DNA from 3 places in the Lysinibacillus sp. C5.1 genome. Region 2 is predicted to be linked to each of the others. Evidence: riboswitches for the same ligand, from Rfam matches in the RefSeq annotation. Region 2 holds a riboswitch; each other region holds the start of a gene.
What was found. Region 2 has a riboswitch for cobalamin ahead of I5435_RS13740 (energy-coupling factor ABC transporter permease). Riboswitches for the same ligand answer to the same signal wherever they lie in the genome.
Positions count from the first base shown of each region.

Region 1: it holds a riboswitch for cobalamin, as region 2 does, so the genes downstream of both, nikA (nickel ABC transporter substrate-binding protein) here and I5435_RS13740 (energy-coupling factor ABC transporter permease) in region 2, are expected to answer to the same signal.
Region 3: it holds a riboswitch for cobalamin, as region 2 does, so the genes downstream of both, I5435_RS10795 (hypothetical protein) here and I5435_RS13740 (energy-coupling factor ABC transporter permease) in region 2, are expected to answer to the same signal.

Region 1 is NZ_CP066226.1:2,429,322-2,433,611, reverse strand. It holds gene nikB (nickel ABC transporter permease) at 1-98, opposite strand, end outside; gene nikA (nickel ABC transporter substrate-binding protein) at 171-1,784, opposite strand; cobalamin riboswitch at 1,931-2,123, opposite strand; gene I5435_RS11760 (YqhV family protein) at 2,607-2,882, shown strand; gene I5435_RS11755 (SDR family oxidoreductase) at 3,216-3,929, opposite strand; gene I5435_RS11750 (NAD(P)H-dependent oxidoreductase) at 3,960-4,290, opposite strand, start outside.
Region 2 is NZ_CP066226.1:2,820,588-2,824,877, forward strand. It holds gene cobJ (precorrin-3B C(17)-methyltransferase) at 1-872, opposite strand, end outside; gene I5435_RS13735 ((2Fe-2S) ferredoxin domain-containing protein) at 876-1,247, opposite strand; cobalamin riboswitch at 1,384-1,563, opposite strand; cobalamin riboswitch at 1,820-2,003, shown strand; gene I5435_RS13740 (energy-coupling factor ABC transporter permease) at 2,147-2,893, shown strand; gene I5435_RS13745 (energy-coupling factor ABC transporter substrate-binding protein) at 2,895-3,167, shown strand; gene cbiQ (cobalt ECF transporter T component CbiQ) at 3,171-3,947, shown strand; gene I5435_RS13755 (energy-coupling factor ABC transporter ATP-binding protein) at 3,940-4,290, shown strand, end outside.
Region 3 is NZ_CP066226.1:2,232,972-2,237,261, forward strand. It holds gene aspA (aspartate ammonia-lyase) at 1-65, shown strand, start outside; gene I5435_RS10790 (methyl-accepting chemotaxis protein) at 507-1,751, shown strand; cobalamin riboswitch at 1,899-2,086, shown strand; gene I5435_RS10795 (hypothetical protein) at 2,359-3,132, shown strand; gene I5435_RS10800 (GTP-binding protein) at 3,218-4,290, opposite strand, start outside.

The DNA of each region.
Region 1 (4,290 bases), 390 kb from region 2:
AAGCGAATAAATACAAACGTCAATATAGATACCCCTAATAATACAAACGGTAACGTTAAAATTCTTTTTAAACAAAACATCCATGTCGATTCGTACATGCTGTCACCTCCTACCCAATCCTATGATAAAGAGAGAGCTGTCTTTGTAAGACACTCTCTCTTCTACTTGTATTACTCTGTATCCATTTGTGCATATGGAATATCATATTCAGATGCACGAGGCACAAAATCCTTCATATATGGTTGATAAATCACGTTATTTGTTTCATAAGATATCGGATAGAATAGTGCTTGATCATGGAACATAGTTAAAATATCCGTATAGAGCTGCACTCGTTCCTCTTCATCTGTTCCAACTAATAATTGGTGAATTTTAGTATCAATTTCTTTGGTGTTTGGTAAACCTAATTTTGCTTCATAAACACCACTAGCATTTGGTGTAGCTGATTCATTAGCAAAGCCATGTGGATCTGTTGGTGGTCCGTTTGTACGCCAAAAATTAATATCCACCTGATTATCCATTAATTTTTGAAGGCCAACCATTACATCTGCACCTTCTAGATTCAACTGTACCCCTATTTTTGCTAGTTCACCTTGCATCAACTCAGCCATTGGTTTTTGAATGGCATCTGTTGCGATATAGATTAAATCTAATGATAATGGTTGTCCGTTTTTCGAACGAATTTTATCGCCCTTTTGTAATGTCCACCCAGCTTCATCAAGTAGCTGTTGCGCTTTTTCTGGATTATACAAGATTGGTTCTAAATCAATATTGGCAAAAGGAATTGCATCCCAAAATAGTGTGTCGGCCACTTTTTCTGTACCATGTGTAATACTATCAACCATTTGCTCCTTATTGATAGCATATTGAATGGCTTGACGTACCTTTAATTCTGCTAACGGTCCTGACTGCGTATTGAATAATAACGCTTTTGTAGACAATGGTTCAGAGGTAGCTGTTTTATATTTGTCACTATCTTTTAAATACGAATAGTTATCTAAACTAATGATGCCACGACCATAAATTAAATCTAACTCTTCGTTTTCAAATGCCAACGAAATCGATTCAGAATCAGGGATGATTTTTACTTTAATTTGTTCTAAGAGAGGTTTTTCCCCCCAATAGTTTTCGTTGCGACTAAATAAAGCATATTCATCTTTTTTGTAATCTGTTAATACCCATGGACCTGTCCCAACTGGTGCTTTGATGGAATCTTGCGTCGCATCTCCTTCAGGGAATCCGTTATCCCCTAAAAAACGGAATGGACGTACAAAGGCCAGTTCGTTTAATACTGGATAATAAGGTTCATCTAATTGCAAACGAATTGTATAATCATCTTCTTTTACAACCTCAACAATATGGTTGACCATGCCCATCCAAAAATGTATTTCCCGATTTGCTAATATGGCATCGAAGTTACGAATGACATTATCCGCATTAAAAGCAGTTCCGTCTGAATACTTAACGTCTTTTCTTAAATGGAAAATGTAAGAAGTCTTATCCTTTGAAATGTCCCAACTTTCTGCTAGCTTAGGCGTAATAGTCCCATCATCGTTATACTCAACCAAAGATTCGTAGACCATTGCTTGTGCAGTCATTTGATTAGGTAAATATGTATGAGGGTTTAATGGACCGACATCTAAAGGCCATCCAATCGTTATCATTTTTTCGTCATTTGTTTGTGTTGTTGTTTTTCCCTTTTCTGTATCAGTGTTTGTACAACCTGCAAGAACACTGAAAGTCAAAAAAAGTACAAACGGAAGTAAATACTTTGTCAATCTCATTTTCTGTCTCCTATCTCCTATCTTGGTTCAAAAGCATCTACTACTAGATAAAAGAAAGCATAAAAAAACCTTATTCAAAAAGAATAAGGATAGATAAGCCTACAAAAAGTAAGTCTCCATCCATCTCCCTATCTTTCGTAGATCATCAATGAATCTTCTTACAAGCAGGCATTCTGGCTCATGAATCATTATTTTGTTTCACCTTCACGAGTAATAACTCTGTGTCAATGGAAACAAAACTCCTCATTTACAGTTGCGGGACAGCATGGGATTTACACCCATTTTCCTTTTAATTGAATGAAATTTCATTTCACTCAAACTTGTAATAATTGCTATGAAATTAGTATTAAACATAACATGCACGAAAGTTTACGTCAATTTTATTTTCAGAATATAATAAAATAAGAAAAATCTTCATTATTTTATAAACTTGCTGAGTGTATTCATTTAACTAAAAAAGACCATTGTTCCAAAAGAGAATAAGGCTGACGTTTTATTAAATATCTACTCCAAATATAAAATTTTAAAAATCTTAGCGTAGCCTTCCAGTCTCATTTGATAAATTGATAAACCTCTCTTTAAGTACTAACTTCCCCAGGATTTTACAAAACAGAAAATAGATTTATAAAACTGATTGTATTAATATTTTTTGCACTTTTAACTAGATAATCAACATAGTAATTAACACTATCAAGCATACGATTACAAGCATATCTCATACGAATGATACATATAGTGATGTTAGTATTTCATTCAAACAGAATTCTATAATTAGACTGAGATGGATTTATAAGATATGCGAATATTATCTATAAAGATAGGATGATGACCATTATTGAAAAATCGGTTCTAGCTATGGTTATTTTACGTGTATTGTCTGGAAGTATTGAAGTAAGTGCTGGTTTGTTGATGCTAAAGTTGAACAATTTAGAAAAAGCATTCTATATTAATACAATGCTTGCATTGGTTGGTCCAACAGTTTTAATCGTAACAACAGCAATTGCATTATTTGGACTAGCTGATAAAATACCTGTGGCGAGAATTATTTGCTTATTTACTGGAATTACACTTATCATTGTTAGCTCACATATAAAGTAATAGGGACATTTCGTTCTAAATCCTTGTTATGTATTAGCCATCCTGAACAATATCTTTACTGTTCAATAATTTGCTGTAGCGTGTGACGACGCTACTTTTTTTATGTAAAAGTCACCTCTACCTAACAAATTGAGATTGTGTGTATCGCACGCAATTATTCGTTTGTGGCGTTGGTGCTTAAAATCGTCCACACACTGTTGTTAAAAAGAACACTAACTAAACACCTCCGCGTTAATTGATATATACAATACTCGTTAGTCAACGCGAAAGGTGTTTTATTTGTTAGGTCAGTTTTAGTTCTACAAAAGTTTGTTTAGGAAATATATTCTGGTTTTAAGTTAACATGTGGCCGCCTTCTACATGAAGAACCGTTCCAGTCACGAAACTATTTTGTAGCAAATATAGTACGCTTTGTGCAACATCATCAGCTCGCCCTATTCGTTTCACAGGGAGTTTATTTTCAACTGTATTATAGAAGTGATTACGTGCTTCTTCTGGCATTTTGCTACGGGATGGTGTATCAATTATACCTGGTGAAACGATGTTTACTCGGATAGGAGCAAGTTCTAATGCCAAAGTCTGACCTAAATTGGAAATAGCCGCATTAACTGCACCTAGTATTGCTGAGCCCACCATAGCCTTGTAGGCTACAACGCCAGAAAATAAAATAATAGAACCGTTTGGTGAAATGTTAGAAGCACCGTATTTGGCTGCATAATATTGTCCCCAAAATTTGTTTTCAAACAGTTTTCGTGCTTGTGCTGTATCCGTTTGGAGGAATGCCCCGCTGGATGTTTCTGCCGCGCTTATCACCAGATGATCGACATGACCAATCTTTTCAAAGAAAGATTGTACTTGCTGTTCTTGTGTTGTATCTAGAATATAAGTTGTTGCCCTAACTCCTAATTGCTCTTTTGCCTTCTGCAATTTCTCTTCGGAGCGACTGGCAATGATTACTTCTGCCCCTTGCGCTACTAGCTGTTTAGCTGATGCCAAACCAATCCCAGAGCTTCCACCGATAATTACAACTTTTTTATCTTTTAACATATTTCTCTCCCCTTATTCGTTTACATAAGTTTAAAAATTCAATATCTCTTGCAGGTGTAAATCAAGTTCGGATACAAACTTTTCAATCTTTGGATTTTTGACTACGTCATAACAAGAGAAACTCTTTAATGGTTTCATTCCGATAAATTTCTGTATAAGATGTAAATGCATTATTGCATCTTCTAGGGTATTCCCTTCAAAAAATTCACTTGGATTGTTAAATGCTTTTTCAGGGGCATTCCAGGTAAGCGAAAACATATATTTCTTTTCAGTCAACAATCCACCTTTCCCATACTCATCAGCACCCCTAAAAAATAAACCATAGGCATATACCTCATCCATATACGTCTTCAATAAGCCG
Region 2 (4,290 bases):
GGATCTGCCGCAAAATCATGGCTTGCAGTACCTGTTTCTTGGTTCATTGCCCACGGTTCATTTTCTTCTCTTAAACGCTGATGAGGACGTAAAGGCTGTTGTTCTTCCCCGAGCGTATATTTACGTTGATAGCCTCGCGGTGTAATCATTTTATTATCATAGAAAAACGTCGAAGAGTTGCCGATAATAACCGTTGTTAACATGCCGATATCATGCTCAAGCATCTCTGCTAAAGTCGTCATCGTAATTTCCTGACGCTCTCGGTAGGCACTCTTGACAAGACCTACAGGCGTATCAGGCGAGCGATATTCAAGTAAAATTCGCTGGGCTTCTACAATTTGACGTGTACGGCGACCACTTTTTGGATTATATAAAGCGATGACAAAATCTGCCATAGCTGCTGCTTCCACACGCTTGGCGATTAAATTCCATGGCGTTAAATGGTCACTTAAACTAATGGTACAAGAGTCATGCATAATCGGTGCACCTAGTAAACTTGCACAGGAATTAATAGCTGAAATACCTGGTACGATTTCGACTTCAACACCTGTTGCTTCTGTCCAACCAAGCTCAATAAGCACTTCATAGACAAGCCCCGCCATCCCATATACACCCGAATCTCCACTTGAAATAACGGATACAATATTGCCAGCTTCCGCTTGACGTACTGCTTCTTGCGCTCGTGAAACTTCTTCTGTCATGCCCGTACTAACAATCGACTTTGCACTAACTAAATCTTGAATAAGCTCAACATACGTTTTATAGCCAATAATAAATTCACTTTGTTGCAGTGCCTCCACAGCACGAGTCGTAATATGGTTAAAATCACCAGGGCCAAAGCCCACAACAAAAATCTTTCCTTTTTGCGCCATTTTTTACCCCTCTTTCACCTTATCGATGCCTTTAATGGCTGTTGTTTGCGGTGTACGCTGTAATGTACCTTCTTTCAGTGTAAAAACATGTTCACTATGTAAAGAGTCATGGTTTAAATCTTGTACAAGTGTTCTTCCGTGTTCAACCGATGGCACACGATACCAATTTCCTTGTGGATAAGCGATGACAACACAGGCATCTTTGCATCTGCCATTACAGCGCGTTCTTGTCGTATGTATTTCCTTATCAAGTGCTAATTTCTCGATTTCATCTCGTATTGCTAGGGTAATTTCCTCTGCCTCTTTTTTCATGCAGCTACTGCCATTACAAATAAAAAGATGCGTTTTCATTCCCTCTAAGTTCCAAGTTGTCATTGCTTTTCTCCCCTCATTTACTTTTAGGAAAAAGAAAAAACCTTCACTCTATATCGAAGAGTAAAGGTTTTGTAGAAGCCAAAATAAAAACGAATATACACGTATCCGCTCTCGCTTCACTTCTCCCTCCGAAAAGTTTGCATGCCATCAATAAGCAGGTTTCCTGACTTAAGCTTCCTTTTACTCTCGCGCCTTCCCAAGTTTTCAGTGGCATTGCGATTTCATCAGCTATTACAGTAGCGGGGGCTGTATCGGATTTACACCGATTTCCCTATTATCTCGAACTTTTTCGAGCACTTATAGATGTATCTATATTAAATTGAAATGCTGTAAGTTTTTAAAATGAATTGAAAAACTGTCTCTATCATAGCCTATTTTTTTCATACTTTTCAACATTTCTTTTTCATTTATTAGATTTTTAATAAAATTTCAACAAGTATTTCATTGATAGCGACCGTTATTCTCTTGTATTTATCTGAATTTTCTAGAATGTCAAACAACGAAAAAATTTTTTTATAAAAAAAGGATAGCTTGCGAATGGAAAAACATGTTACACTGTGTCGTGAAATCTCACAATTTCATCTTTTTTCGGTGCGAAGTGTAGCCATTTCGCTTAAAAGGGAAGCCGGTTCAAGTCCGGCGCGGTCCCGCCACTGTACTAGGGAGTTTTATAGAGAATGTCACTGTCCAATGGACGGGAAGACCTATAAAACGTTGAACTAAAGCCAGGAGACCTGCCGAAAAAAACGTGATCGTTTCAACCTACGAGGATAGGTGTGCGGCTTAGCAGATGATGATTCTATTTGCTTTTTCAGCTATGCACTTTTCCTAAATTAGGAGAAGTGCTTTTTTTATTGCGCACGCTACATTCGAAAATTTTGATTTAAGGAGGAGAGATTTTGAAATTATCTTTTTGGAAACTTAGTTACTTCCTACTAGCATTTTTACTAGTACCAAAACAAGCATTTGCCATGCACATCATGGAAGGATTTTTACCGATTGAATGGGCGATATTTTGGTGGATTATTTCGATTCCATTTATTATTTTAGGGTTACGCTCAATTCGCAAAACAATTGATGAAAACCCTGAAACGAAAATGATATTAGGGCTATCAGGGGCATTTGCATTCGTCTTATCTGCATTAAAGATTCCATCTGTTACGGGCAGTTGCTCACACCCTACTGGTGTTGGACTTGGCACAGTCCTGTTTGGCCCATTAGCAATGAGTGTGATTGGGACAATCGTCTTATTATTCCAATCGTTACTATTAGCGCATGGTGGCATTACCACTCTTGGCGCAAATGCTTTTTCCATGGCGATTGTAGGACCAATGATTGCGTATGCTGTTTTTAAAGGTGCTCAAAAAATCGGTCTATCCTTTTCTCTCGCTGTCTTTTTTGCAGCAATGCTTGGGGATTTGGGTACATATGTTGTCACATCCGTTCAACTTGCACTTGCCTTCCCTTCAGAAGTGGGAGGCTTTATGGCTTCATTCACGAAATTCGCAGGGATTTTCGCGTTAACACAAATTCCTCTAGCGATTAGTGAAGGGATTTTAACTGTCATTGTGATGAATTTCTTAAAAAAATACAATGTAAGCGAATTAAAAGCTTTACGTGTTTTCTCTGCAAAGGAGGCACATTAACATGAAGAAAAATTTACTGTTATTAGCTATTGTGATATTTTTAGCAATCATCCCTCTATTCATCCAAAAAGGCGCTGAATTCGGCGGTGCTGATGGTGAAGCTGAAGCAGCCATTGGTGAAATAAACAAAGAATACGAACCATGGTTTGAAAGCTTATGGGAGCCACCAAGTGGTGAAATTGAAAGTCTATTATTCGTCTTACAAGCCGCTATTGGCGCTGGTTTTATTGGCTATTTCGTGGGCTATATGCGCGGTAAGCATAAAGAAGGTTAAACGATGTTACTCATTGATAAGTATGCTTATATGAATAAACTAGCGTCCGTTCATCCGTTAGAAAAAATGACGTTCTCCCTTGGGTTGTTGCTATTGTCGCTTATCATGAGAGATGAACAAATTTCACTCATTACATTTCTTGTAATGAGTGCTTTTATCATTTTAGGCGCAAAAATTCCTTTACAATATTATGCAAAACTCCTGCTTTTACCGAGTTTTTTCTTGCTCTCCAGTTTACTATCTATTTTGATTTCGATTGCACCTGCTGCTAGTATTTTGCCGGCGCATCTATGGACATTTTCGCTAAGCCAGTGGACCATTTTTATAGGAAATGACAGCTTGATAACAGCGCGGCACCTGTTTTTCACCGTTTTGGGCAGTATTAGTTGTTTATATTTTTTAATTTTAACGACTTCCGTACAATCCATTTGTTATGTCTTACGGCAATGGCGGTTGCCAGCTTTATTTGTGGAGTTGGTAGAGCTAACATACCGTTTTATTTTTATCTTTTTGAACAGCATGCAAAAAATTCATCTTGCACAACAAGCACGTCTTGGTTATCAATCACCCATGCAATGGCTTCGGTCGATTTCCATGCTTATTGCAGCACTGTTTGCCGAAATGTTCCAACGCAGTCGCGAACTAAATAATGCGATGCAGGCACGCGGTGGCGAAGCTGTCTATTGGCAGGAAAGTAGTAGCTACAACAAGAAAAACTGGTTAGGCATTGTTATTATTTTCGTATCCCTCATTATCTATGGAGGTATTTCTCATGACTGAGCTTTATTTTAATCTTCAACATTTATCTTATGCTTATGCAGACGGCACTCAAGCTTTAACAGATATTACTTTGCAAATACCAAAGGGAAAAAAAATTGCCCTGCTTGGTCACAATGGCGCAGGTAAATCTACGTTATTTCAGCATTTAAATGGTATTTTAAAACCGACAGCTGGCACTATTTCTTTTTGTAACGAAACGCTTAGCTATTCTAGAAATGCATTAGCAACATTACGACAACAAGTTGGCATCGTCTTCCAAGATGCGGACAATCAACTTTTTTCTGGTACCGTCAAGCAAGACATAGCTTTTGGGCCATTAAATCTTGGCTGGTCAAACGAAAAA
Region 3 (4,290 bases), 590 kb from region 2:
TTTTAGATCCATATGAAATGACACATCCAGGTATCGCTGGTTCTAGTATGATGAAATTAAAATAATTTCTAAAGAGGCTGGGACAAAAGAGAAAAGGTGTTAGATTGATGGCAGTCAATCTAACACCTTTTTGTTGCGACGATGTTGTTCGCTTCGGCGGTGCTTTGCGCGGGCACACACGTAAGTCCAACCCTCGCTAACGCGCGGAATGCCCGCGTCTTACACTGTGTGCGTTCTGAGCAGGAGTCACCGCCTCCGCTACTAACAACTAGTGAACTCTTCTAATTTTTTATTTATTGCAAAAGCAAGAATAGCTAAGTTCTCCATGTAGAAAAATTTATGAACACCTTTCCTCTGTTCCTTAAATTATTTTAGTTTTGTCCTAACCTTTATCTTTTTTTAGTATACCAATATACATATAAAAGATGGGCGTATTTCTATCAATCTTAGGATAAATAAACTATAATAATGGTATTATAGTAATATTATAGTTAGGGGATTTTGGTATGACTTTACGAAAAAAAAGTATTTTTGGGTTTTCATTATTAAATTTAATAATGATTGTAGTATTAATTATAGATCTTGCTAATTTAACAGCATTAGCATGGCTATCTACAATATTAACGATTATTGGTATCTCCATTACTTTATCCTATATCTTCTATGTTAAATATAAAGTGATTCAACCTATTAACCAATTATCTAATGCTGCGAAAGCAATTTCAGTAGGTAACTTTGACTCTGATGTCATTACTGTACAAGACAATAGTGAGATTTCAGAATTAGCAAAAGCTTTTATAGAGATGAAAGAGCAATTGCGTACGATGACACTAACAATTGCCAACAGTTCGACAGATTTATCTGCCAGTATCGAAGAGTTGTCTGCAAGTACAAATGAAATTACAATGGCTGTGGAAGAAGTTGACCATCAAATGGAAAAAACGTCAAATGGCCTTAAACAAGCCGCACAATCGGCAAACAATAGTGCTGTTGCAATGCAGGAAACAGTAGATGGCATTGAGCGTATTTCGATTGCCACACAGGATGTTTTCAACCACGCGAAAGAAGCGAATGATATCGCAGGTAATGGTGCAGAAATTTTGCATGTTGCGAAAAACCAGATGGAGTTTATTTCATCGTCAACAGATAAAACGAGTACCTTAATAAAACACTTATCAAATAAAATGACAGATATTAAAAAAATGACAGAAATGATTACAACGATTACAGATCAAACGAATTTACTTGCTCTAAATGCTGCGATTGAAGCGGCACGTGCTGGAGAACATGGGAAAGGTTTTGCGGTCGTTGCGGAAGAAGTTCGTCATTTAGCAGAGCAATCCAAGCATTCTGCTATTCAAATTGTGGACCTTGTAGTAGGTATTGAAAATGATACGAAACAAGTTTCTGTGGCTGTGGAAGAAGACTTGAAAAATGTTCAACAGGGGGTCTATGTCATTGATGAAGCAACAAAATCTTTTGGCAATATTTCGCAGCACGTGAGCCAAATGACTGACCAACTCGAAGGCATTTCGACAACTGTAAATTACTTGTCAAATCGTGCAAATGAGGTAGCTAATCTCGTGTCAACAATTGCAGGGGGTATGGATCAATTGTCCAGCTATACAGAAGCTGTGCTACAGTCAATGGATGAGCAAACGGCTTCCATGCAAGCAGTCAATCAAGTTTCACAGGAATTAACGATACAGGCTGATGATTTACAAAAGATTACAAATCAAATTCATGTATAAATTAACAACGGATAGTTATTTAGGTGATAGATAGTCATTTTAGCAAGTGCACATACATTTAGGCTGCTGTTTGACTTTAAAATACGACTACTTTACAATATAATGTAATAGTTTAGTAGGAATTTTCCAATAAATTCCTTAACAACTGAATAGCGTGTAGTAAGAGGTGTAAATTGCATGCAATTTACTTAAAAGGGAAGTCGGTGAAAATCCGACGCTGTCCCGCAACTGTGAATGTGAGCGTCTTTTCAAATTATGACCACTGTCAAACGACGGGAAGGTGAAAAGAAGCGATGACCATAAGTCAGGAGACCTGCCTGTTACGAGTACACACCATAAACCTACGAGGAATAGGAGGTGGCATGTTGACAAAACAGAATAATCTGTTCGTCACAGTACGTCAAACAACCAACACCAAAGGATGTAAAGGGATACGGCATCAAGCCAAATCGCTTCCATTGGTGCACTGTTTGATGTTATCGGATGAATGATATTTTTTAAGTACGATAGCCATAATCACGGATTTCCTCTACATTTGTAGGAAATCCGTATTTTTTATGTAATCGATACCTTTGTTTTGAAAATATGTACGAGAAGAGGTGCAAGTATGACAAAAATTCAGGTATGTTCAACACGAGAAAAGAAAAATGTTGATATGAAGATTTGTAAGCAACCGCGCATGGAAGTTGCCAAGCAACGAAAAACGAGAATGGTCATTGAGGCGCTAGTTGATCAGTTTTTAGCCACAGGGCTTATTCCGCACGATCGATTGTTTGACTGCATTTTTTATAATAAAGACATTATTTGGATTCAAAATGATGTCTATGAAGGATACCTATTTGCAAAAGCAAGTGTGGCTGATGAATTGAAAACAAAAAAGAATGGTTTTATGATGTATATGCCGACCAATCCGATTGTTTATGAAGTAAATGAAGAGGCCTATCATTTAATTACACGCATCGATTCAATTCGAGCTAAACCCAATTTGGATCGCCTGAATGTAGAGCCCAAACCTATTTTAAGTGCTGCAAGAGTCAATGATTTACTATGTTCGATGGTAATGCGTTTTTATCAAACGTATTTGCAAGACTTATCGTTATCAATTCAGGAAAATCAAGATTATAGTAAAATACAACATTTAATAGACTATGTAGAGGGTGAATATGCTCAGTTTTTACAAAGTGTAAAAGAATTAAATGATTATCATTTAAATTGGCATCCGCGTGGCAATGGTCATCAATTGTTGCTGCAACGCATTGAGCAATTACAGATTTTAAAAAGTAAACCTGGGTCGGTTCTTGTGGATTTCTCAAATCATCATGGGTATGTGATTGTGGAGTCAGCGAATTCTTTGAAAAGGAAAACGAAAAAAGCGTTGTAAATTTTTATATCTGTATCGATATGCATACTATGCAATATTCGATTTTTTTCTGAAAGGCATCGAGAAATTTCGATGCCTTTTTATTTTATAGACAATGCATGGCTGCTTTTGCCTCATACCATGGAACTGCATAGCCTTTTCCTTTTGCACAAAAAATACTTGACGACGTATAGTCAGGATCAGCCTGTTTATTATAATTAATTTGTTCGATTATTGCCTCGCTATTATGACATATATCATAGCCATCGAATTGTAAAGATAAAGAGCCTTTGCCGTTTGTGTAAGTAGCAAAAGTAGTACTATAGTGCATAAATGTTGCAACTGGTACACGTCCTGTTAAAATGACTTGCTCCTCTGACAAGATCGGTGAGTCAAAAGTACCGTCTGCTTGTTGGATATCGTTCATCATTCTGCCGATAAAATCATTGGATGCTTTCATTTTGAAGCGGTAATAGGGCTCAAGTAAGATATTTTCGGCTTGTTCTAGCCCTTGTCTTAATGCACGGAAAGTAGCTTCCCGAAAATCTCCTCCTTCGGTATGCTTGATATGAGCTCGTCCTGTCAACAGTGTAAAGCGAATATCAGTAACAGGAGAACCAGTTAATAAACCGTGATGCTCGCGTTCAAATAAATGTTTTTCGATAAGGCGTTGGTGACCTACTGATAAATCATCAGCATGACAGGCATTAACAAACGTATTCCCAGTTCCGCGGATGTTCGGCTCCATGAATAAGTGTACCTCGGCATAATGCTTGAGCGGTTCGAAATGTCCGTAGCCTGTTACAGTCGTTGCAATAGTTTCCATATACAAAATTTGAGGTTTATCAAAGGTAATAACAAGTGAAAAACGATTTTTTAATACTTCAGCAAGTACTTCAAGTTGTATGACACCCATAATATGTACATGAATTTCTTGGAATTTTTCTTGCCAAACGACGCGTAACGATGGCTCCTCGGCTTCCAGTAAACGAAAAATCTGTAAAATTTCCTTTATATGCTGTTGCCCTTCATACAGTACTTTTGCTTGTAATGTAGGCACAAGTTCATAAGGTTTTGGGAGTAGTGTACTTCCTAAAATGTCTCCTATCTTCGCCAGGCTAAGCCCTTTCACTGCAAAAATGTCTCCTGCTTGTACGGCTTGGGTTGTCTGAAAACGAC